DNA from 3 places in the Rhodococcus sovatensis genome. Region 1 is predicted to be linked to each of the others. Evidence: predicted binding sites of a transcription regulator. Region 1 holds the regulator's gene; each other region holds the start of a gene.
What was found. The regulator HspR, encoded in region 1, represses chaperone genes until heat shock. The targets are predictions, from matches to a motif close to ANNTGAGTNNNNNNNACTCANNT.
Positions count from the first base shown of each region.

Region 2: clpB (ATP-dependent chaperone ClpB) is a predicted target of HspR. The motif match lies at 2,734-2,756, and genes of this name have one in related genera.
Region 3: lon (endopeptidase La) is a predicted target of HspR. The motif match lies at 2,732-2,754, and genes of this name have one in related genera.

Region 1 is NZ_CP147846.1:5,604,391-5,611,671, forward strand. It holds gene treS (maltose alpha-D-glucosyltransferase) at 1-595, opposite strand, end outside; gene WDS16_RS26195 (Pro-kumamolisin, activation domain family protein) at 836-1,327, shown strand; gene dnaK (molecular chaperone DnaK) at 1,630-3,471, shown strand; gene grpE (nucleotide exchange factor GrpE) at 3,468-4,136, shown strand; gene dnaJ (molecular chaperone DnaJ) at 4,168-5,343, shown strand; gene WDS16_RS26215 (heat shock protein transcriptional repressor HspR) at 5,343-5,744, shown strand; gene WDS16_RS26220 (nitric oxide synthase oxygenase) at 6,009-7,148, opposite strand.
Region 2 is NZ_CP147846.1:3,991,262-3,998,542, reverse strand. It holds gene WDS16_RS18590 (acyl-CoA synthetase) at 1-1,420, shown strand, start outside; gene WDS16_RS18585 (globin domain-containing protein) at 1,450-2,613, opposite strand; gene clpB (ATP-dependent chaperone ClpB) at 2,813-5,359, shown strand; gene WDS16_RS18575 (DUF5666 domain-containing protein) at 5,460-6,329, shown strand; gene WDS16_RS18570 (hypothetical protein) at 6,394-7,281, shown strand, end outside.
Region 3 is NZ_CP147846.1:5,044,161-5,051,441, reverse strand. It holds gene WDS16_RS23555 (ABC transporter ATP-binding protein) at 1-344, opposite strand, end outside; gene lon (endopeptidase La) at 379-2,715, opposite strand; gene WDS16_RS23545 (putative protein N(5)-glutamine methyltransferase) at 2,827-3,600, opposite strand; gene WDS16_RS23540 (TDT family transporter) at 3,717-4,859, opposite strand; gene WDS16_RS23535 (winged helix-turn-helix transcriptional regulator) at 4,945-5,583, opposite strand; gene WDS16_RS23530 (alpha/beta fold hydrolase) at 5,666-6,580, shown strand; gene WDS16_RS23525 (ISL3 family transposase) at 6,656-7,281, opposite strand, start outside.

The DNA.
Region 1 (7,281 bases):
TGTGGCCGGGGACGATGTCGTCGATGACGATGCCGTCGTATGCAGCTGCGACGACGCACAAGCGTCGGAACTCTTCCTCGGATCCGAATGCCGGGTCGATCTGCATGCCGATTCGGTCGAAGTGACCGTCGACCGACGGCGTCGGGCGCCATCCGTGAATGCCGCCCGCGACCTTGACCGGACCGGTGTGGACCGCGGTGATGCCGATATCGGAGAACGCTTGCCACAACGCTTCGTCGCCGAGGGTGCTGAGGAAGCTCGTGCGCGGCGCATTGATCACCGAGATGGGGTACGCGGTGAACCAGACAGGGGCCCGTTCCACCGCGCCGCGAGGGTTCGGGTCGGCGTACGGGTTCTGCCACATGCTCCCCTTGCCGGAGAGTTGTTCGGCGATGAGCTTGGCGTCACGCAACATCGACTGCTCGGTCAGCCACTCGACGTACTCGGGATTGGCTGCCGATGGTTCGCCGTCCTGCGGGGTCGCGCCGTTTCGATCGGCTCGTCGCACGGACGGGCGCAGCGGCCGCGGCCGGGCCGGATAGAACTTCTCGTCGTAGGTGATCTCGCTCGGTTCGTGCTGCACTTCGGGATCCATGTGCCTCTTCTCGCCTCGCTTTACTTGAACCCTACGTAGGGAACGTGCCCTCTGCAGTGTTGGGGCATCCCCGGATGATCGAGTGGCGAAACCTGTGCCGAAGTGAATTACACGGTTGTGATCCGAGACCGCCGGAGTATCCGAACGTGTCCGGATCGAGACTGTCCGGTATGGAATGTCCGATTGAAATGAGTAATAGTTAGAACGCAACAACAACCCCTTCAGTCACAGGAGTAACACATGCGTCGCTTTGTCCGCACCACTGTCTTGGCCTCGACGGCCGCGATCGCCGCCGCTGTCGGTGCGGTCGCCCTCGCACCCATGGCGTCGGCTCAGGAGGATCCGGCTCCCATGCCCTTCGGGTCGTCCGTCGCGCAATCGCCTGACCTGGTCGTCACGGTCGCTGCCATCTGCGATCCGCGCGACGGAGATCTCGGCGGCGATGTCGCAGCTCTTCAGATCGACGTCGACAACGTCGGCACGGGCGACGCATCCAACGTCGCCACCAACTACGTCGTGCTTCCCGAAGCGCCCGGAGTCATCAACGAAGATGTCATCAAGGCGGGCGAAGGGGTCACGTACACGATTCCGAGCGCCGACGAGGTGTGGCAGTCGCGACCGGGTGGAGCTGCAGTGTTCTCGCCGCAGTTCGACGCCAACTACCCGGACAACGTCGCCTTCGGCCTCCTGAGCATCAACTGCGAGCCGGAGGACGTGCCCGAGGGCGAGTAACCCTAGTTCGGTCCCACCAACTGCGCCGTGACGAGCATCTGCCGTCGCGGCGCAGTGCTGTGCCCTGTGGGGGCCTCCGGCCCCAGTGGCGCGATTGAGTGCATTCCAGTGCACTTATCCGCGCCACTGGAGGCGGAGCCGACCTGCCGGGAACAAATCTGCGAAACCCTCCGTTGTGCACTTCGACAGCCTTGAGTGGATGAGGCTCAAGTCCGAGTTGACAGAAGTTCGAAATGTCTTGCAGACTTGAGCGCAGTTCGCTCAGCTAGGGACTTACCAAGCAACAAACAGGAGGAAACACTATGGCTCGTGCGGTCGGTATCGACCTCGGGACCACCAACTCGGTCGTGTCCGTCCTCGAGGGCGGCGAGCCGGTTGTGGTCGCCAACTCCGAGGGATCACGCACCACCCCGTCGATCGTCGCTTTCGCCAAGAACGGCGAAGTGCTGGTCGGCCAGCCCGCGAAGAACCAGGCGGTTACCAACGTCGACCGCACCATCCGATCCGTGAAGCGCCACATCGGCACGGACTGGAACGTGGAGATCGACGGTAAGAAGTACACGCCACAGGAAATCAGCGCGCGCACGCTACAGAAGCTGAAGCGCGACGCCGAGGCGTACCTGGGCGAGGAAATCACCGACGCGGTCATCACCGTGCCTGCGTACTTCGAGGACGCACAGCGTCAGGCCACCAAGGAAGCCGGCCAGATCGCCGGCCTCAACGTCCTGCGCATCGTCAACGAGCCCACCGCGGCTGCTCTCGCATACGGCCTGGACAAGGGCGACAGCGAGCAGACCATCTTGGTCTTCGACCTCGGCGGCGGCACATTCGACGTCTCCCTGCTGGAAATCGGCGACGGTGTCGTCGAGGTCCGTGCGACCTCGGGTGACAACCACCTGGGCGGCGACGACTGGGACGAGCGCATCGTGACCTGGCTCGTCGACAAGTTCAAGGCTCAGAACGGCATCGATCTGACCAAGGACAAGATGGCCCTGCAGCGTCTCCGTGAGGCTGCCGAGAAGGCGAAGATCGAACTGTCCTCCGGGCAGAGCACCTCGATCAACCTTCCGTACATCACGGTCGACGGCGACAAGAACCCACTGTTCCTCGACGAGCAGCTTTCCCGCTCCGAGTTCCAGAAGATCACCTCCGACCTGCTCGACCGCACTCGTGCGCCGTTCCAGGCAGTGGTCAAGGACTCGGGCATCGCCGTCAAGGACATCGACCACGTCGTGCTCGTCGGCGGTTCGACGCGTATGCCTGCTGTCTCCGAGCTGGTTAAGGAACTCTCCGGTGGACGCGAGCCCAACAAGGGCGTCAACCCGGACGAGGTCGTGGCCGTCGGCGCTGCTCTGCAGGCCGGCGTGCTCAAGGGCGAGGTCAAGGACGTTCTGCTCCTCGACGTCACACCGCTGTCCCTCGGTATCGAGACCAAGGGTGGCGTGATGACCAAGCTCATCGAGCGCAACACCACCATCCCGACCAAGAGGTCCGAGACCTTCACCACCGCTGACGACAATCAGCCGTCGGTGCAGATCCAGGTCTTCCAGGGTGAGCGCGAGATCGCCTCGCACAACAAGCTCCTCGGCTCCTTCGAGCTGACCGAGCTGCCGCCTGCTCCTCGCGGCGTCCCGCAGATCGAGGTCACCTTCGACATCGACGCCAACGGCATCGTGCACGTCACGGCCAAGGACAAGGGCACCGGCAAGGAAAACACGATCAAGATCCAGGACGGCTCCGGCTTGTCCAAGGAAGAGATCGACCGCATGGTCGCCGACGCGGAAGCTCACGCAGACGAGGACAAGGCTCGTCGCGAAGAGGCCGAGGTCCGCAACCAGGCCGAGTCCCTCGTCCACCAGACGGAGAAGTTCGTCAAGGACAACGAGGACAAGGTCGACGCGGAGCTCAAGGGACGCGTCGAGTCGGCCATCGAAGAGGCCAAGTCGGCTCTCGCGGGCAGCGACATCTCGGCAGTGAAGACCGCCGTCGAGAAGCTCTCGACCGAGTCGCAGGCTCTCGGCACCGCCATCTACGAGGCTCAGGCCAAGGAGCAGGGCGGCGCAGAAGGCGATGCACAGGCAGCTGACGACGGTGTCGTCGACGCCGAGGTCGTGGACGAGCCGGTCGACACGGAGAAGAAGTGACCCCCCGCGACACCGAGCAGGATCTGCAGAATACCGAGCAAGAACCGGTCACTTTCGTGGACAAGCGAAAGATCGATCCCGAGACCGGTGCAGCACGGGAAGGGGACGCAGTTCCGGAGCCCTTTGCGGGTACCGGGGCTGCGCCCCAGCCCGGCTCGGTGGACGCGGAGGGATCCGATGTAGTGGCAGTCGAGGGTGAAGTCGAGGAAGACCCGCGGGACACGCAGGTCACCGAGCTCACCGCCGATCTGCAGCGCGTATCGGCCGAGTACGCCAACTACCGGCGTCGCACCGATCGCGAGAAGCAGACAGGTGCCGAGAACGCGAAAGCGTCCGTCATCTCCCAGCTGCTTCCCGTCCTCGACGACCTGGAGCGGGCCCGCCAGCACGGTGATCTCGAAACCGGTCCGCTCAAGGCCGTGGCTGACAAGTTGGCCGGGGTGTTCTCGAACATCGGTCTGAGCACGTTCGGAGCCGTGGGCGACGCCTTCGACCCCGCCATCCACGAGGCCGTCTCCCATGAGGGTGACGGCAGCAGCCCCGTCGTCGGAACGCTGATGCGTCCGGGCTACAAGCTCGGTGAGCGTGTTCTGCGGACCGCGATGGTCGGCGTCGTAGATGATGCTGGACAAGAGTCGGGTGCCGATGCGCCCGACGAGAAGTAAACAGAAATAGCGCGAGAGGAGGAAACGCCCGGTGAGCCAGCGGGAGTGGATCGAGAAGGACTTCTACAAGGAGCTGGGCGTTTCCTCCAGCGCGAGTGCAGAAGAGATCAAGAAGGCCTACCGAAAGTTGGCAAGGGACAACCATCCTGACGCCAACCCCGGCAATGCTGCCGCCGAAGAGAAATTCAAAGCTGTCAGTGAGGCCCACGCGGTCCTTGCCGACCCTGCCAAGCGGACCGAGTACGACGAAGCGAGACGGCTCTTCGCCTCCGGTGGCTTCGGCCGCCAGGGAGGTGGATTCAACCCCAACGCAGGCGGATTCGGCGGCGGTGGTCAGACTTTCGACGTCGGCGACATCTTCGGTCAGGGCGGTGGCGACGGCGGCATCGGAGACCTGTTCGGTGGCCTGTTCAATCGCGGCGGAACACAGCAGCGCCCCGCAGGCACCAGACCCCGGCGTGGCAGCGACGTCGAAACCGAGACCACACTCGGCTTCCGAGAAGCCACGCAGGGTGTGACGGTTCCGCTCAGGCTCACCAGTCCGTCATCGTGCACGACGTGCCACGGCAGCGGAGCAAAGCCAGGAACCAGCCCCCGTGTGTGCCCCAAGTGCAACGGCGCCGGCGTCGTCAACCGCAACCAGGGGGCGTTCGGCTTCAGCGAGCCGTGCGACGACTGCCGCGGAACCGGATCCATCATCGACGACCCGTGCGCGGATTGCCGCGGCAGCGGCGTCCAGAATCGGACCCGCACCATCACCGTTCGAGTGCCACCAGGCGTGTCCGACGGCCAGAAGATCCGGCTCGCAGGTCAAGGCGAGGCGGGACTGCGCGGTGCTCCCTCGGGCGACCTGTACGTCACCGTTCGGGTTCGACCGGACAAGGTGTTCGGCCGCACCGGCGACGACCTCACGGTCACCGTTCCGGTCAGTTACGGCGAGCTTGTACTCGGAACGACTCTGTCGGTTCCGACGCTCGACGGACGGGTCGGTGTGAAGGTTCCGCCCGGCACCGTGGACGGACGAGTCCTGCGAGTGCGCGGTCGTGGCGTGCCGAAGAAGACCGGCAACCCCGGTGATCTCATGGTCACCGTCAAGGTCGCGGTCCCTCAGAAGCTCGACGATCCGGCAACCGAAGCATTGCGGGCGTATCTGGAAGCGGAGAAGGCCAGCGGATTCGATCCGCGGGCAGGATGGGCAGGTGCATGATGCCGGTGCCGCCTGCACCCCCTCCTCCCCAGGGCGATCCTGACGCGCAGGTTTTCGTCATCTCCGTCGCAGCCCAGCTCGCGGGGATGCACGCGCAGACCTTGCGGACCTACGACCGACTCGGGTTGGTGACGCCGCATCGCACCACCGGTGGTGGGCGTCGGTACTCGCCGCGAGACGTCGCGCTGCTCCGCGAGGTTCAGCGGCTGTCGCAGGACGAAGGAGTCAACCTCGCGGGCATCAAGCGCATCATCGAACTGTCCAACCAGGTCGAGGCACTGCAAGCCCGAGTGGGTGAGCTCGCGCAGGAACTGGCGAACGTGCACGCGAGCTATCGTCGCGATCTCGTGCCGGTTCAGCGCAGCGCCCTGGTCGTCTGGAAGCCGCGAAACCAGCGCTGAGCTGCGGCCTAGGTGTGGGCGGCTGGAAGGTGCGCGTTCGGCCGGTTTTGAGACCGAATGAGTCGTTCGGTCACTCGGGGGTCAGCCCGCGAGGTGACCGAATGAGTCGTTCGCTCCCGTGAGGGTCAGCCCGCGCAGGTTCCAGCGAGCGCGCGGGTTGCAACCTGCGCCCCGGCTGGAAGGTGCGCGTCGGGCCCTGGAGGTGACCGAATGAGACATTCGGTCACCGGGAGGGGCGCCGGACGACACCGCACCCCCGACACCTCATGAGAAGGGGCAGCCCGCCGAACCCCTGGCGACGAAATTCGGCCTGATGTCCAGGTCCGGCGGATCGTAGAGCCTGTGGAACGTCGGAGTGATTCCCGACGACATCGGCGGATTCACCCACGACCAATCCGTCGGGCATTCTCGTCCGGCCTGTGCCTCGCGATCGACATGGTCGACGAACTGTTTGGCGACGGTGTGGTGGTCGACCATGTACGCCCCCGCCTCACGGAAGCTGTGGATGACTGCGCGGTTGAGCTCGACGAGCGCACGATCCTTCCAGAGTGTGCGGTCGGAGCTCATGTCGAGACGGAGCTTCTTCGCGATGGTCGGCAGCATGTCGTATCGATCGGTGTCACTGAAGTTTCGTGCGCCGACTTCGGTGTTGACATACCACCCGTTGAACGGCGCGCAGGGATACCGAACGCCCCCGATCTCCAGGTCCATGTTGGAGACTGCTGGGACTGCGTGCCATTTGAGCCCGAGCCCGGCGAACCACCGGTAGTTGGGGTGCTCCAGCGCGACCTCCATCACCAACTCGCGCGGCACCTCGAACCACTGGATCGGCTCGTCGGGCGTCGAGATCATCAACGGGAGGACGTCGAAGGGGGTTCCCTCGCCGCGCCAGCCCAGTCGTGACGCGAGCTCGGTGAGCTCGACGTGCGCGGGGTCGCCGACGATGGTGCCGTCCACGCCCCGGTACCCGGCGTATCGGATCAGCTGCGGACTGATGATCCGATACTCGCGCCCGTCGGGCAACGGCGTCGGGCCGACGGTGACGATGGACTGCAGAGCGCCACCGTTGGTCGCGACTCGTAGGTGCTCGAAGCATGCCTCGGCGATCTCCGCGGCCGTGGTGGCGCGACGCGCGTCGAGCAGCTTGAGTGTGCGCCAGTGCTTGCGTCCGACGCATCGTGCATGGTTTCGCCAGGCGATCTTTGCGCCGATCAGAATTTCCTCGGCCGACTGGACGTACGTTCCGGTGGCTCGGAGTTCGGCCAATGCCTGCGTCGTGCGCTCGGCGGGGAGGTGGCGTAGCTCCGGTAGGTCGAAGAATTCGCGACATTCGGCGAGTCGCCGGGCGAGGAGGGATTCGTCTATCACTGGTTCTTTCAAGCCCACCCCGACAGTGAGAGTCACGATTCGCCTACCCCGTTTCGATTGGCATCAGTCCGATCTTGATCGACGCTGCGAATCCTAGGGCCTCGAACAACTACTGGAAAGGCCGAATGCGGATGCGGGGCAATCGGTTTCGATCGGGCAGTTGGTTACG
Region 2 (7,281 bases), 1.6 Mb from region 1:
CGGTCGGGGGCTGCAGGACATGGGGCTGCAACCCGGCGACAGCGTGGTGATGATGCTGCACAACAGCGCCGATCTCGTAGCGTTCTACTTCGCAGCGTTCCAGACCGGTCTCTACATCGTCGCGGTCAACTGGCATCTCACCGGACCTGAGGTCGCGTACATCTTGAAGGACAGCGAAGCGAAAGCCTTTGTCGCATCGGAGCGTTTCGCCGACGCCGCTCGTCAGGCTGCCGACGAGGCAGGCGTCCCGGGCAGGTTCTCGGTCGGATCGATCGACGGGTTCACGCCGCTGCGCGATCTCGGCGGTTCCGACGAGCGACCCGACATTCTCACCGCCGGTGGACCGATGCTCTACACGTCGGGCACGACCGGAAAGCCGAAAGGTGTAAGACGCCCGCTCACCGGCGCAGATCCGGACCAGGTGCCCCTGGCGTCGAGCGGATTCTTCGGGATCTTCGGGATCAAACCGTTCGACGATCACGTCCACATCTGCGGCTCGCCGCTCTATCACACTGCGGTGCTGAATTTCGTCGCGATCTCGATTCAGCTGGGGCACAAAGTAGTTCTGATGGATCGGTGGGATCCGGAAGAGATGCTCGCGCTGATCGACCGGCATCGCGTCACGCACAGCCATATGGTCCCGACGCAGTTCCATCGACTGCTTGCATTGCCGGAGGAAGTCCGCGCGAAGTACGACGTGTCCTCGCTGCGGGTGATGATCCACGGAGCTGCGCCGTGTCCGCAGGAGGTGAAACGGCGGATGCTCGAGTGGTGGGGTCCGGTCGTCACCGAGTACTACGCGGCGACAGAGGGTGGGGGCACAGTCATTTCCGGTGAGGAGTGGCTGCGCAAACCGGGTTCCGTCGGCACTGCATGGCCGAATTCGGTGGTCAAGGTGCTCGGCGACGACGGCAGCGAGCTTCCCGTCGGTACACCCGGTCAGGTGTACATGCGGATGGGCGGGTCCAGCTTTGAATATCACCACGACAAGAAGAAGACCGCGGAGTCACGCGTCGGGGATCTGTTCACGCTCGGTGATATCGGCTACCTGGACGAGGACGGGTATCTGTTTCTGTGTGATCGCAAGTCCGACATGATCATCTCGGGTGGAGTGAACATCTATCCCGCCGAGATAGAAGGTGAGTTGATCACTCACCCGAAGGTGGCCGATGTTGCGGTCTTCGGTGTCCCGCATGCCGATTGGGGTGAGGAGATCAAAGCCGTCGTGCAGCCTGAGGTGGGCGTCGAGCCGAGCGAGGAGCTGACCGAGGAGATCATGGTGTTCGCGCGGGAGCGGCTGGCCAAATTCAAGCTCCCGAAATCCGTCGACTACACCGACGAGCTACCGCGCGATCCGAACGGAAAGCTGTACAAGCGCAAGCTTCGTGATCCGTACTGGCAGGGCCGCGCGAACATTTAGGGCGCGGAGCGCCCAGATGGACTGGCCGATTACAGCGGATCGTGCTGCACGTGCTGCATTGGAGTGCCGACTTTGCGCAGCGCGTAGATGGTCGTTCGAACCATGGACGGCGAGCCGCAGATCTGGATCTGGCGATCCGCCCACGATCCGAACTGAGTGACCACTTTGCCTATCGGTCCGTGCAGTCGGTGGTGCATTCCCCACGGCAGTTCGTGCGTCCCTGTGGTGTGCCACCAGGGGTCTTCTTCCTCCTCCGTGACCGGAACGACGGTTAGCCAGGGATTGGACAGCGACAGTTGCCACAAGGTGTGCATGTCGTAGAGGTCCCGCGGAAAGGTGCCGCCCACGAAGAGATGGACACGGGGATTGCGGCTGTATCGCGCCATCTCCATGATCTGTGCGCGGAGCGGCGCCAAACCGGTGCCGCCCGCGATCATCAGTACGTCGTCTCGGAGGCTGCGATCGACCTGTAGTCCGCCCAGTGGAGGGCTGATGGCCCAGCGATCGCCGACGACCGACTCGGTGACGATTGCTGGGCTGACCCAGCCACCGGACACGCGTCGGACATGAAATTCGATCTCGCCCTGAGGGTTGCACGGTATCGCTGGGGAGAGGTAGCGCCACAGTTTCGGACGCTGCGGAATCTGCACGCTGACGTACTGGCCGGGAAAGTAGTGGATGCCCTCGTCGACCTGAAGTCGAACGATCGCCAGGTCGTCGAGCACGCGCTGATGCTCGACGATGGTCGCACCCCAGTAGGGCGGAAGTTCATCGGAGTCCGCTGCGACGGCCATGTTGTCGGTGACGAATGCAAGGGTCCTGTGCCATGCGCCTTCTACCTCGTCCGTCCACACTTCGTTGCCGACGAAGTTGCGGAACGCTGCGATCAGGGCCGACCCACCTGCGCGGAAATGTGATCCGTCGATCCCGTGCTTGCGGTGATCGCGTCCGAGTTGTCGAAGAAACGACTCGACGCGGTCGTCCTTGTCCAGGTTGTCGAAGACGTACGCCAATGCTCGAACGAAGTGGTCCCGTTGCTCATCCATCGATGCGGGAAAGTAGGACCGAAACTCGGGATGCGCGACGAACAATTGGGCGTAGAAGGACCGCGCGAGGTGCGCCGGTCCGTCATCAGCCGCCAGAACGGACTTGAAACCGGCGCGAACCAGGGAAATAGTTCGCGCATCGAGCATCGATCAACCTCCGCCATTGCTAGACGGTTCCGAAGTAGACCGCCCGAGGGTATCGCGTTTGCACTCACGTGGCCATGCTGCTGCGAGTCGACCGGTGAAGGCTCCCGGCAATATTTCTTAAGTTGAGCGGAACAGACTCAACCTTTGTAACGTTGTACCCATCGACATGAAGTTCTTCTCCGCAGAAAGAAGGTGACCGGTGGACAGTTTCACTCCCACCACGAAGACGCAGGCTGCGCTCAGCGCAGCTCTGCAGGCCGCGTCCGCGGCCGGAAACCCGGATATCCGTCCGGCGCACTTGTTGGTGGCGTTGCTCGATCAGACCGACGGCATCGCCTCCCCGTTGTTGAAGGCTGTCGGCGTCGATCCAGCTGCGGTGCGCAGTGAAGCACAGACACTGGTCGACCGCCTTCCGTCCGCTACGGGATCGACGACAACGCCGCAACTCGGGCGCGAAGCACTCGCCGCGATCACCACCGCCCAGAGCCTCGCAACCGAGCTCGACGACGAGTTCGTCTCCACCGAGCACCTGATGGTCGGTCTTGCGACGGGCGACTCCGACGTCGCCAAGCTCCTGACCGGCCGCGGTGCAAGTGCTGACGAGTTGCGCGACGCCTTCCAGACGGTCCGCGGCAGCGCCCGCGTCACCAGTGCAGACCCCGAGAGCACGTACCAAGCGTTGGAGAAGTACAGCACCGATCTGACCGCGCAAGCGCGCGAAGGCAAGCTCGATCCGGTCATCGGACGCGACACCGAGATCCGACGCGTCGTACAGGTTCTGTCTCGCCGCACCAAGAACAACCCTGTTCTGATCGGCGAACCCGGCGTCGGCAAGACCGCCATCGTCGAAGGTCTCGCGCAGCGCATCGTCGCCGGTGACGTGCCGGAGAGTCTGCGCGGAAAGACCGTCGTATCGCTCGATCTCGGTTCGATGGTCGCGGGAGCCAAGTATCGCGGTGAGTTCGAGGAACGGCTCAAGGCCGTGCTCGACGACATCAAGAACTCCGCGGGCCAGGTCATCACGTTCATCGACGAGTTGCACACTATCGTCGGTGCCGGCGCGACCGGTGAGTCGGCCATGGACGCGGGCAACATGATCAAGCCGATGCTCGCCCGAGGCGAACTGCGGCTGGTCGGCGCGACGACCTTGGAGGAGTACCGCAAGTACGTCGAGAAGGACGCCGCGCTCGAACGTCGATTCCAGCAGGTGTACGTCGGTGAACCGTCTGTCGAGGACACCGTCGGAATCCTGCGCGGTCTCAAGGAGCGTTACGAGGTGCACCACGGTGTCCGCATCACGGACTCCGCTCTGGTGTCGGCCGCGACCCTGTCCGACCGCTACATCACCTCGAGGTTCCTCCCGGACAAGGCCATCGACCTGGTCGACGAGGCTGCGTCGAGGCTCCGCATGGAGATCGACTCACGTCCCGTCGAGATCGACGAGGTCGAGCGGGCCGTCCGTCGTCTCGAGATCGAAGAGATGGCGCTCGAGAAGGAGACCGACGAGGCGTCGAAAGCACGGCTGGACAAGCTACGCGCGGAACTCGCCGACAGCCAGGAGAAGCTGAATCAGCTCAGTACTCGCTGGCAGAACGAGAAGAATGCCATCGATTCGGTGCGCGTTCTGAAGGAGGAGCTCGAAAACCTCCGCGGCGAGTCCGAGCGTGCCGAGCGCGACGGCGACCTGGGCAAGGCCGCCGAGCTTCGCTACGGGCGAATCCCGACGTTGGAGAAAGAACTCGCGCAGAAGACCGAAGCCTCGCCGAAGCAGGGCGATGTCATGCTCAAGGAGGAGGTCGGCCCGGACGACGTCGCCGATGTCGTCGCAGCCTGGACAGGTATCCCCGCCGGCCGAATGCTGGAGGGCGAAACCGCCAAGCTCCTGCGTATGGAAGACGAGCTGGGCAAGCGTGTCGTCGGCCAGAAAGATGCCGTACAAGCGGTGTCGGACGCAGTCCGGCGGTCTCGTGCAGGCGTCGCCGACCCGAACCGTCCGACGGGATCCTTCCTGTTGCTCGGTCCCACCGGCGTAGGCAAAACCGAACTTGCGAAGTCGCTCGCGGACTTCCTGTTCGACGACGAACGAGCGATGGTTCGGATCGATATGAGTGAGTACAGCGAAAAGCACGCTGTCGCACGGCTAGTCGGTGCCCCTCCCGGCTACGTCGGGTACGAGGCGGGCGGTCAGCTCACCGAAGCAGTTCGCAGACGTCCGTACACCGTGGTGCTGTTCGACGAGGTCGAGAAGGCCCACCCGGATGTCTTCGACATCCTGTTGGCGGTGCTCGACGAGGGCAGGTTGACCGACGGGCAGGGCCGAACGGTCGATTTCCGGAACACGATCCTGATCCTCACCTCGAACCTCGGTGCGGGCGGATCGAAGGAGGAGGTGATGGACGCTGTCCGGCGTGCATTCAAGCCGGAGTTCGTCAACCGACTCGACGACGTCGTGGTGTTCGACTCGCTGTCGGAGGAGCAGTTGGAATCCATCGTCGACATCCAACTCGGCTTCCTGGCGAAGCGGCTGGCGACGCGCAGACTGACGCTCGACGTGACCTCGCCGGCGAAGTTGTGGCTCGCCGCCCGCGGTTACGACCCGCTCTACGGTGCTCGTCCGTTGCGCAGGCTGATCCAGCAGGCCATCGGTGATCAGTTGGCGAAGCTGTTGCTGGCCGGTGAGGTTCGCGACGGCGATGTCGTGTCGGTGAACGTCAGCCCGGACGGGGACGGGTTGGTCTTGGGTTAGCGTCCCGCTCCACACCCGCGCGAGAAACACCCGGTGTTTCTCGCGCGAGTGTGGAGTTCGTCTACCGCGCGCCATGACTGTGGGGACGTACCCTCGATACATGACTTACCCGGAAGATCCGCGCGAACGGCCGTGGGACGACGGGACGGCGAACCCGCCGCCCGACCGTCCGGAAGCCGACCAGCCGACCGAGACGTGGCAGGCATACCCGGACTCCCAGCCGCTGCCGGATTCCGCGTCGTATCCGGATCAGCCGACCCAGCAGTATCCATCGGGCCAGCAGTACAGCCAGCCCCAGTACAACCAGCCCCAGCAGTACGGCCAGCCCCAGTACAACCAGCCGAACCCGACGCAGGCTATGCCGCCGTACGACCCGAACCAGCACTACGCGGCGAATCAGAACTATGCCAGTCAGAACTACGCAGGTCAGAGTTATGGGCAGCCGCCCATGTACACCGGCGAGACGGCGTACATCTCCGAGGATCCGGGGTCGGGCGGCAATTCCTCCAGAAAATGGCTGCTCGCGTCGGTGGCCCTTGTCGCGCTGGCCGTCGTCGTGCTGGCAGGCTTTCTCGTCCTGTCCAATCAGAAGTCGGAGCCGGCCACGGCGGCCGGACCCTCGTCGACTTCGCGGGCACCGCTACCGACGCTGCCGCCGAGTCAGCCCCCGTCCGTGTCACCTTCGGTTCCAGGGGGTTTGGTGCCGGGTGGAATCCCCGAGATTCTCGGTGAGTCCGGCGCCGCAATCGGAACCATCACCGCGATCGACGGCTCGACTCTGTCGATACAGGGCATCGACGGTGCACCGGTCACGGTTCTCGTCACCCCGCAGACCCAGGTGCTGTCGCTGTCGGGGTTCGATGTCTCGTCGCTGACAGTGGGTTCGCTCGTCGTGGTGAACGGTAGTCCGATGCAGGACGGCACGATCACCGCCGATGTCATCGTCGAAACGCCGGACCTCGGGGGATAGGCGCTTCCGGGTCGTTCCGCGGCCTTCGTCCGTCGACGCTATAAGCTGACGTCCGATGACGGCTATGTGGTTCGGACTTGCAGCGATCGCCCTCGTGGGCGCGGTCGCCCTTCTCTATATCGATCGTTCGCGTCGCGATCAGCTCGGACGCGTGCGTCAGATGTGGGCAAAGGCCCAGGGCTATTCCTACTCCGCCGACGACGAGGACATCGTCCATCGGTTCAAGCGTGCGGCGTTGGCCAAGCCTGAGCACACCACTGCACTCGATCTCGTACGTGGTGTTCGGCGTGGGGAGAAGTTCGTACTCTTCGACGTCGAGGAGCTCGCGACCATTGTCGCGGTACAGCGCCCGGTCGGGTCCGACGTGGACATCGATCTACGCCTCAAGTCGACACCTCCACCGCGAGATCCGGACATGGAGCTTCTCGGGGCGATCGGTCCGCGTGTCGTATTCGCAACCGATACCGATGTAGCCCGCCGGGTATGCGACCAGCGAATGGCTGCGTTCACCGAATCCGTTCCCGCGAAGATGTCGTTGATCTGGAGCGAGAACGACTGGACACTCGGTTCTTTGCCACTCGGGAGCACCGGTCGAGATTGGGACGCCGCGATCGACGCGGTGGCGCGGCTGTCGGGCATGCTGCACGTGCTTCCTCCAGTCGTTCGCGCGTCCGCCGGTTCGGCCAGGGTCGATGCACCGCAGCAGGGCCGTCGGTCGCAAACTCCTGCCGGACGCTCCGACATGGACGTAGCGCCGCGACGACGCGGTGGAAGCGTCACGGACGGTGGCCGACCTGCCGCAGGCCACGTGGACACCGGTCCCGGCCAAGCTCGTGATGCAGGAATTCGTCGCGACAATCCCCGGCCAGGCCCACGACCTGCGCCGCCGTCGCGGGGCGAGTCTCAGAATCGTCCGACGCCGATCACCCGCGATGCGGACCGGCGCCCGACC
Region 3 (7,281 bases), 560 kb from region 1:
TCGAGAATCAGCGCCTCACCGATGTTCGAGGACAACCACCGGTTGAGCAGCCCGAACCCCGCATCGACGACGGCGATCAACGCGATCAGCAGCGACAGCCGCAGCACGACATCGAACGAATCGCCGTCGACGATCGCGTTGACGACACGGCCCGCCAACACCGGCGTCGCCACCGCCAACACCGCAAGCACGACACTGAGAATCATGAATCCGACGAGCTTGTCGCGGTGTGGACGAGCGAAACGCAGTATCCGGCGTGCTGTGACAGACGAGAACTGCGTCTGTTGAGTGGACGAGTTCATCGTCCGATACATCTGGTTCCAGGCAGTGACTTCCATGCTCATGTCGACAACGCTAGAACCTCGACGCCACTCGAGGTCAAGAGACCTTCTCCAGAAGATCGGCCGGCTCTTCCAGTGCGAGGGCAAGAATGTCCGCGACATCAGTCATCGGACGCACGTCGAGCGCACTCAGTACCTCGGCCGGCACGTCGTCGAGATCGGGTTCGTTCCGGGCAGGAATGAACACGGTCGTCAATCCGGCACGCTGAGCCGCGAGAAGTTTCTGCTTGACGCCACCGATCGGCAGCACCCGCCCGTTCAGCGTCACCTCACCCGTCATCCCGACGTCGGACCGGACCGGGCGTCCGGTCGCCATCGATACCAGAGCCGTCACCATCGTGACGCCCGCCGACGGCCCGTCCTTGGGGACAGCACCGGCAGGAACGTGAACGTGAATGCTGCGCTCCAGCGCATCTGGATCGACGCCGAAGTCCGCTGCGTGCGAACGTACGTAGGACAGTGCGATCTGCGCCGACTCCTTCATGACGTCACCGAGCTGTCCGGTGAGCACCAACTCCGGCTTTCCCTCTGTGGAGGCGGCTTCGATGAACAAGACGTCACCACCGAGCCCGGTCACGGCGAGACCTGTTGCTACACCCGGTACTTCCGTGCGTTCGTGAACGTCCGGCGTGAACCGCGGCCTCCCTAGATAGTCGACGAGGCCTGCTTCGTCGACGTGCAACGGGCCGGATTCGGTCGCGAGCTTCGTTGCCGCCTTCCGCAGCGCCTTCGCAAGAAGACGCTCGAACTGCCGCACACCTGGCTCGCGGGTGTAGTCGGCTGCAATCTTGCGGAGAGCGCCGTCGGTGACGTCGACCTCGTCGGAATTGACTGCAGCCCTGTTCAACTGACGTGGAAGCAGGTAGTTCCGTGCGATAGCGACTTTGTCGTCCTCGGTGTATCCGTCGATGGGGACGAGTTCCATGCGGTCCAACAGCGCGGGCGGGATCTGTTCGATCACGTTGGCTGTAGCCAGGAACACCACATCGGACAGATCGAGATCCAGGTCCAGGTAGTGATCACGGAACGTGTGATTCTGTGCGGGATCGAGGACTTCGAGCAGAGCGGCACTCGGATCGCCGCGGTAGTCCGAACCGACCTTGTCGATCTCGTCGAGGAGCACGACGGGGTTCATCGATCCCGCCTCTCCGATCGCGCGAACGATACGACCCGGCAACGCTCCGACGTAGGTGCGACGGTGTCCACGAATCTCCGCCTCATCACGGACACCGCCGAGCGCAACGCGAACGAACTTGCGGCCCAATGCTCGCGCAACCGATTCGCCGAGAGAGGTCTTACCGACGCCGGGCGGTCCGGCCAAGACCATGACGGCGCCCGACCCACGGCCCCCGACGAGTTGGAGACCACGCTCGGCGCGTCGTGCACGCACCGCGAGGAATTCGACGATGCGGTCTTTCACGTCGTCGAGACCATGATGATCGGCGTCGAGAATTGCCCGTGCGGCGACGATATCGGTCTCGTCGGTGGTGGCCACGTTCCATGGGAGATCGAGCACGGTGTCCAACCACGTTCGGATGTAACCGGATTCCGGGCTTTGATCACTCGAGCGTTCGAGTTTGCCGACCTCGCGCATTGCGGCCTCCCGCACCTTCTCCGGCAGGTCTGCTGCTTCGACGCGGCCGCGGTAGTCGTCCGCACCGTCGGGTTCGTCCTCGCCGAGTTCCTTCCGGATCGCCGCGAGTTGCTGCCTGAGCAGGAATTCTTTCTGCGTCTTCTCCATTCCGTCGCGAACGTCGCTGGAGATCTTGTCGTTCACCTCCACTTCGGCGAGGTGCGACTTCGTCCAGTCGATCAGCATCGTCAAACGCTCACCGACGTCCGGTGTTTCGAGCAACTCGCGCTTCTGCACGTCCGTAAGGTACGAGGCGTAACCGGCTGTGTCAGCGATAGCCCCGGGCTCGACGAGTTTGTTGACCGAGTCGATGACCTGCCAGGCGTCGCGCCGCTGGAGCATGGCGACGACGAGCTGCTTGTACTCGCGAGCGAGGTCGGTGGTCCGAGCGTCGGCCTCCGATTCGGCCACGACGTCGGCTTCGACCCACAGTGCGGCACCGGGGCCGCTGACCCCGTGGCCGATGTGGGCACGTTGTTCGGCCTTGATGACGGCCGCCGGTTCTCCCGTCGCGAGACGACCCATCTGGACGACGGACGCGATGACACCGTAGGAGGCGTAGCGATCGTCGAGGCGCGGCGCGACGAGCAGCTTGCCTCCGCCCGACGGTGCGTCGGAGGAAATGCCGGCGGCGTCGATGGCGGCGCGGGCGGCTTCGTCCAGCTGTACCGGCACGACCATGCCAGGAAGCACGACAGGGTCGGTCAGGAACAGGACGGGTAGGCGGATGGGTTCGGACATGAAGACACCTCCAGGAAGTTGAGCTATGGGGACTCAACTTGTTTCCCGTCAGTGGTGTTCCCCGAGGTGGCGGTGTTCTCCGTCAGCAGAATTACACCGTTTCAATCAGGCTCAGGCGGATCTTCTCCCGATCACTACTGTGCCGTCGAGCTCGTCGGCGTGCACGATATCGACGTCGAATCCAGCCGCAACGACGATCTGCGCGGTGCGCTCGGACTGCCGAACGCTGGTCTCGATGAGGAGGCGTCCGTTCGGCGCCAGCCACCGGGCGGCGTCGGAGGCGACCCTGCGCTGCACGTCGAGTCCGTCGACGCCACCGTCGAGTGCCACTCTCGGCTCGTGATCCCGCGCTTCGGGCGGCATCGAGCCGATGGCGTCGGTGGGGACATAGGGGGCATTTGCGGCGACAACATCGACGCGGCCTCGGAGTTCCTCCGGAAGAGGCGCGTATAGATCACCCGCGTACACGTGCCCTCCCACAGGCTCGACGTTGCGGCGGGCACACCGTACGGCCGCGGGATCGATATCGGAAGCATGCAGCTCGAGGCCGTCGAGTACATGCGCAAGGGCAGCGCCGACTGCCCCTGAACCACAACAGATATCGACGACGGTGTGCGGCGTCGACGCCGCGGCCAGTCGTACGAGGAGTTCGGTTCGCCTCCTCGGCACGAACACTCCCGGTTCGACGACGATTCGCAGACCGCAGAATTCGGCCCAGCCGAGAATTTGTTCCAGCGGAGTACCGAGGATACGTTGTGCAACTGCGTGTTCGAGATCGTCACCGACAAACGTGTCGACGAGTAGCTCGGCTTCTGATTCGGCGAATACGCACCCTGCCGATCGAAGAGTGCGAGTGACGGCCGGGAGAGAGCGAGGATGAGGCATCGAGCAGCCTTTCGAGCGCCTGGGGCGCTCTCCTACCGGGCCGGAAGGAAAAGGAGCGCCCAACTTGAACAACGGTCCACGGGTAGCACCTCCTCTTCGATTCGATCGAATGCACTCTAACCCAGTAGTTCGCCCCGTAGCGACCCATGCGCCGTCCGGGTCGCTACCGTGACCCAGGCCGCGAGAAGGAGTACGTAGAGGACCGCGGCGAGTCCGACCAACGCCGTGGATCCAGTAGCCGCCGCCAACGCCGCCGCACCGGTGACGCAGGTACCGACCGGGAAGGTGAACGACCACCACGTCAACGAGAACGACAGCCCTCGTCGGGAGGAATGCACCGTCAGCGCCAGCGCGAGGCAGAACATCAGGAAACCCAATCCGCCCATGATGAACCCGTAGACGATGCCGAAGATCTCGAGCCCGGTGGCGACAGCGTTGTCAGGGCCGACTCCGGAGTCCGGGCCGACGAACACCAGAGCTGCGTCGGCGCCGAGCAAGTTTGCGGCAGTGATGGACTGGCCGATGAGACCGAGCGTGATCCAGACCGTCGGGGCCGCCTGAACCGGCGGGGCGCCACCGCCGAGGAGCTGTCCGTATATCAGCGTCATGGTCATGATGCCGATGAGCAGAGACAGCCCGAACATCGCGTAGCAGGCTCCGAGCATCGTGAGGCGCCACTGTCCCTCGGCGATGTGCGGGAGCAACAACGCACCGGTCGACGCGGAAACCATCGGCGGTACGACGGGCATCAGCCAGGCAGGAAGCGGTCTCGTCTGTCCGTCGGAGGGCCTGGTGATCATCGAGTACGGAACCGCCACACTGGTGATCAGCCCCAGGACGGTGCCGGCCGACCACAGGACGGCGAAGACGGTTGTCGCTGCTCCGGCGCCGATCAGATCTTTGCCCAGCAGCATCGTGCCTGCGCCGACCGTCAGCAAAGCCATCGGCGGGGCGCCGTAGAACTGCACCATCACCGGGTCGTGGAGGGCAGCGCGCGCATTCCGACGGTGACGAACCCAGTGCACGAGAAATGCGACCGACAGTGCGACGAGCGCGGTGGACGCGATTAACCACACCACCGTCGCGAATGCATGAAGACCGGGTACGTGCACGGGGAGAGTCGCTCCGGCGGTGGCAACGATGCCGGTCCCCATCACCGACGCAAACCAGTTGGGAGTGATGTGTTCGAACACTCGGCCGGGGCGGTGGAGTTCGCTCTGGAGTAGCCGGGGCCCGCGCGTAGGGAGTGTCTGGACCATGGAGTCCACGATCGTCCCCGTCAGCCCCGGGCGGTAGATGGTTCGTACTTGTGTGGCCACAAACGATATTTGTGAAGCCCTGCGTTCAAGCAGCGAAGACGGTGCGGACGGCCGACTCGTCGCCGTCGATCTCGACCACGCCGAGGGCACGCGCATCGGCCAACGTGAGAGCGCCGGCGGCGAGACCGAGGACGTACGCGGGGTCCGCTCGGACGGTGGCATCGAGCCGGTGGCCATCCTGGGGGCCGAGCTGCGGTCCGACCTCGAAGCCTGCGCGTGTCACGCGGAGTTGCAACGGCTGCCCGCCGATGTCGAGACCGACAGTCGCTGCGCGGCGGGGCTTGACCCTCTTTTCCAGCAGGGCAGGGACTGCGAGGGCTAGCCATTCGGGCCGGAACGCATCGTCCGCAGGGCCACGGACCATCAATGGGGTGGACCAACGGATGAGACTTTCGATCGGCTCGCGCAACTCGGAACCCCACGGCGTCAGAAGGTACTCGACGACGCTGCCAGCCCCTGCCAGTCGCCGCTCGACCACGCCCGAGGACTCGAGGTCCCGAAGCCGATCGGCCAACAGGTTGGTCGCAATGCCGGGGAGCCCGTCGACCAGATCACGGTAGCGGGCGGGTGCGACGAGGAGTTGCCGGACGATGAGCAAATTCCATCGATCGCCGACCACCTCGAGGGAGCGGGCGAGCCCACAGTATTGGCCGTAGGTACGCATCGAGCCATCCTATCGCTTGAGAAAGTCAAGTAGGTGTGTGATATTAAAGCCTACCTTGACGTACGATCCGGGAGGGTCCGACGTGGCCGACACCACCAAGAGCGTTCGACCCGACTGGGTCGACGACGATCTGTTCCCGTTCGAAAGTCGCTTCGTCGATATCGATGGACACACCATCCACTACGTCGATGAAGGGGCCGGTCCCACCCTCCTACTGCTGCACGGAAACCCGACGTGGTCGTTCCTCTTTCGCGACGTGATCAGCGCACTGTCCGACGACTTCCGTTGTGTCGCACTCGACTACCCAGGATTCGGACTGTCCACCCCAGGTCCCGGTTACCGCTACCTGCCCGAGGAACACGCAGATGTGGTCACCGCGTTTGTCGACGCCCTCGGCCTCGAAGGGGTCACTCTGGTCGGACAGGATTGGGGCGGGCCGATCGGCCTAGCCGCTGCACAGAGACGCCCCGGCGTCTTCGTTCGGCTGATACTCGTCAATACATGGGCGTGGCCGGTCAACGGAATCGTCCACTTCGAGGCATTCTCGCGGATCAACGGCGGACTCCCAATTCGCTTCTTGGTCCGGCGATTCAACCTCCTCGTCAGCGCCTTCATCCCCATTGGCCATCGACGACGAAAGCTGACCGCAGCCGAGATGTCCCACTACCGGAAGGCACTCGACACCTCGGAGCGCCGGCAGGCATCCGCAGTACTTCCCAGTCGAGTTCTCGCCAGCCGGGCCTTCTTCGAAGAGGTGGAGGCCGGCCTCGTCGGCTTGGCCACCATGCCGACGCTTGTCGTGTGGGGTGACGCCGACATCGCGTTCCGCCCCCAGGAACGTGATCGCCTGGAGGCAACCTTCACCGACCACAAAACAGTGATCGTCGAAGGAGCCGGCACCTATGTGGAGTCCGACGCGCCTGAGGAATTCGCCGCCGCCGTCCGGGACTGGGTAACCACACAGGACTCGAGCATCGCGGGTGAGCAGGACCGGTAGGTAGTTTCCCGTTCAATCGGAAATCTACTTCCGTGCAGTCAATTCGGAGTTGTGTTCGAACATTTGTGCCCCTCCTTACGTTTGTGTGGGGAGTTTGACCTCGATTCCACCGAGGTTCAGGTAGATCATCGCCTTGAGTGATTCAGCGGAATGATGACCGTAACCACGGGCGTTGATCAGCCTGATCTTCGAGTTGATTCCCTCGATGAGAGCATTCGAGATCCCTAGCTCGATTGCCGCACAGATCGCCTCCGCTTTCTTCTCGATCATGCGGGCCAGTTGTACGAACGCGATGATCCCGCAGGACCGCGCTTCCTCGATCCAACGCCGCAAGTAACGCACGGCATTGGAGGGCGCGACCTTGCGGTAGAGATCGCGGAACTGTTCCTTCAAACGCCACGCAGTCCCGACTTCGGTGTCGGCATTGATGACCGTTCGCAGCAGCGACTTGTGAGTCTTGGTCAGCCGATTCTTACCCAGCCGCAACGCTGTTCGAGCCTTGCGCCATTGGGGCGCCTGCATCGTCAACGTACGACGAACCGACGCCGCATCGGAGAACACTCGGTCCAGAGCACGGTTGACCCACTGCATGACATGAAAGGGATCCATGCATTGGCGGGCGCGCGGGACGTGATGTTCGGCGGCGGCCCGGAAAGCCGGAGACCCGTCCATCGACACCACCTGCACCGCGCCTCGTTCCC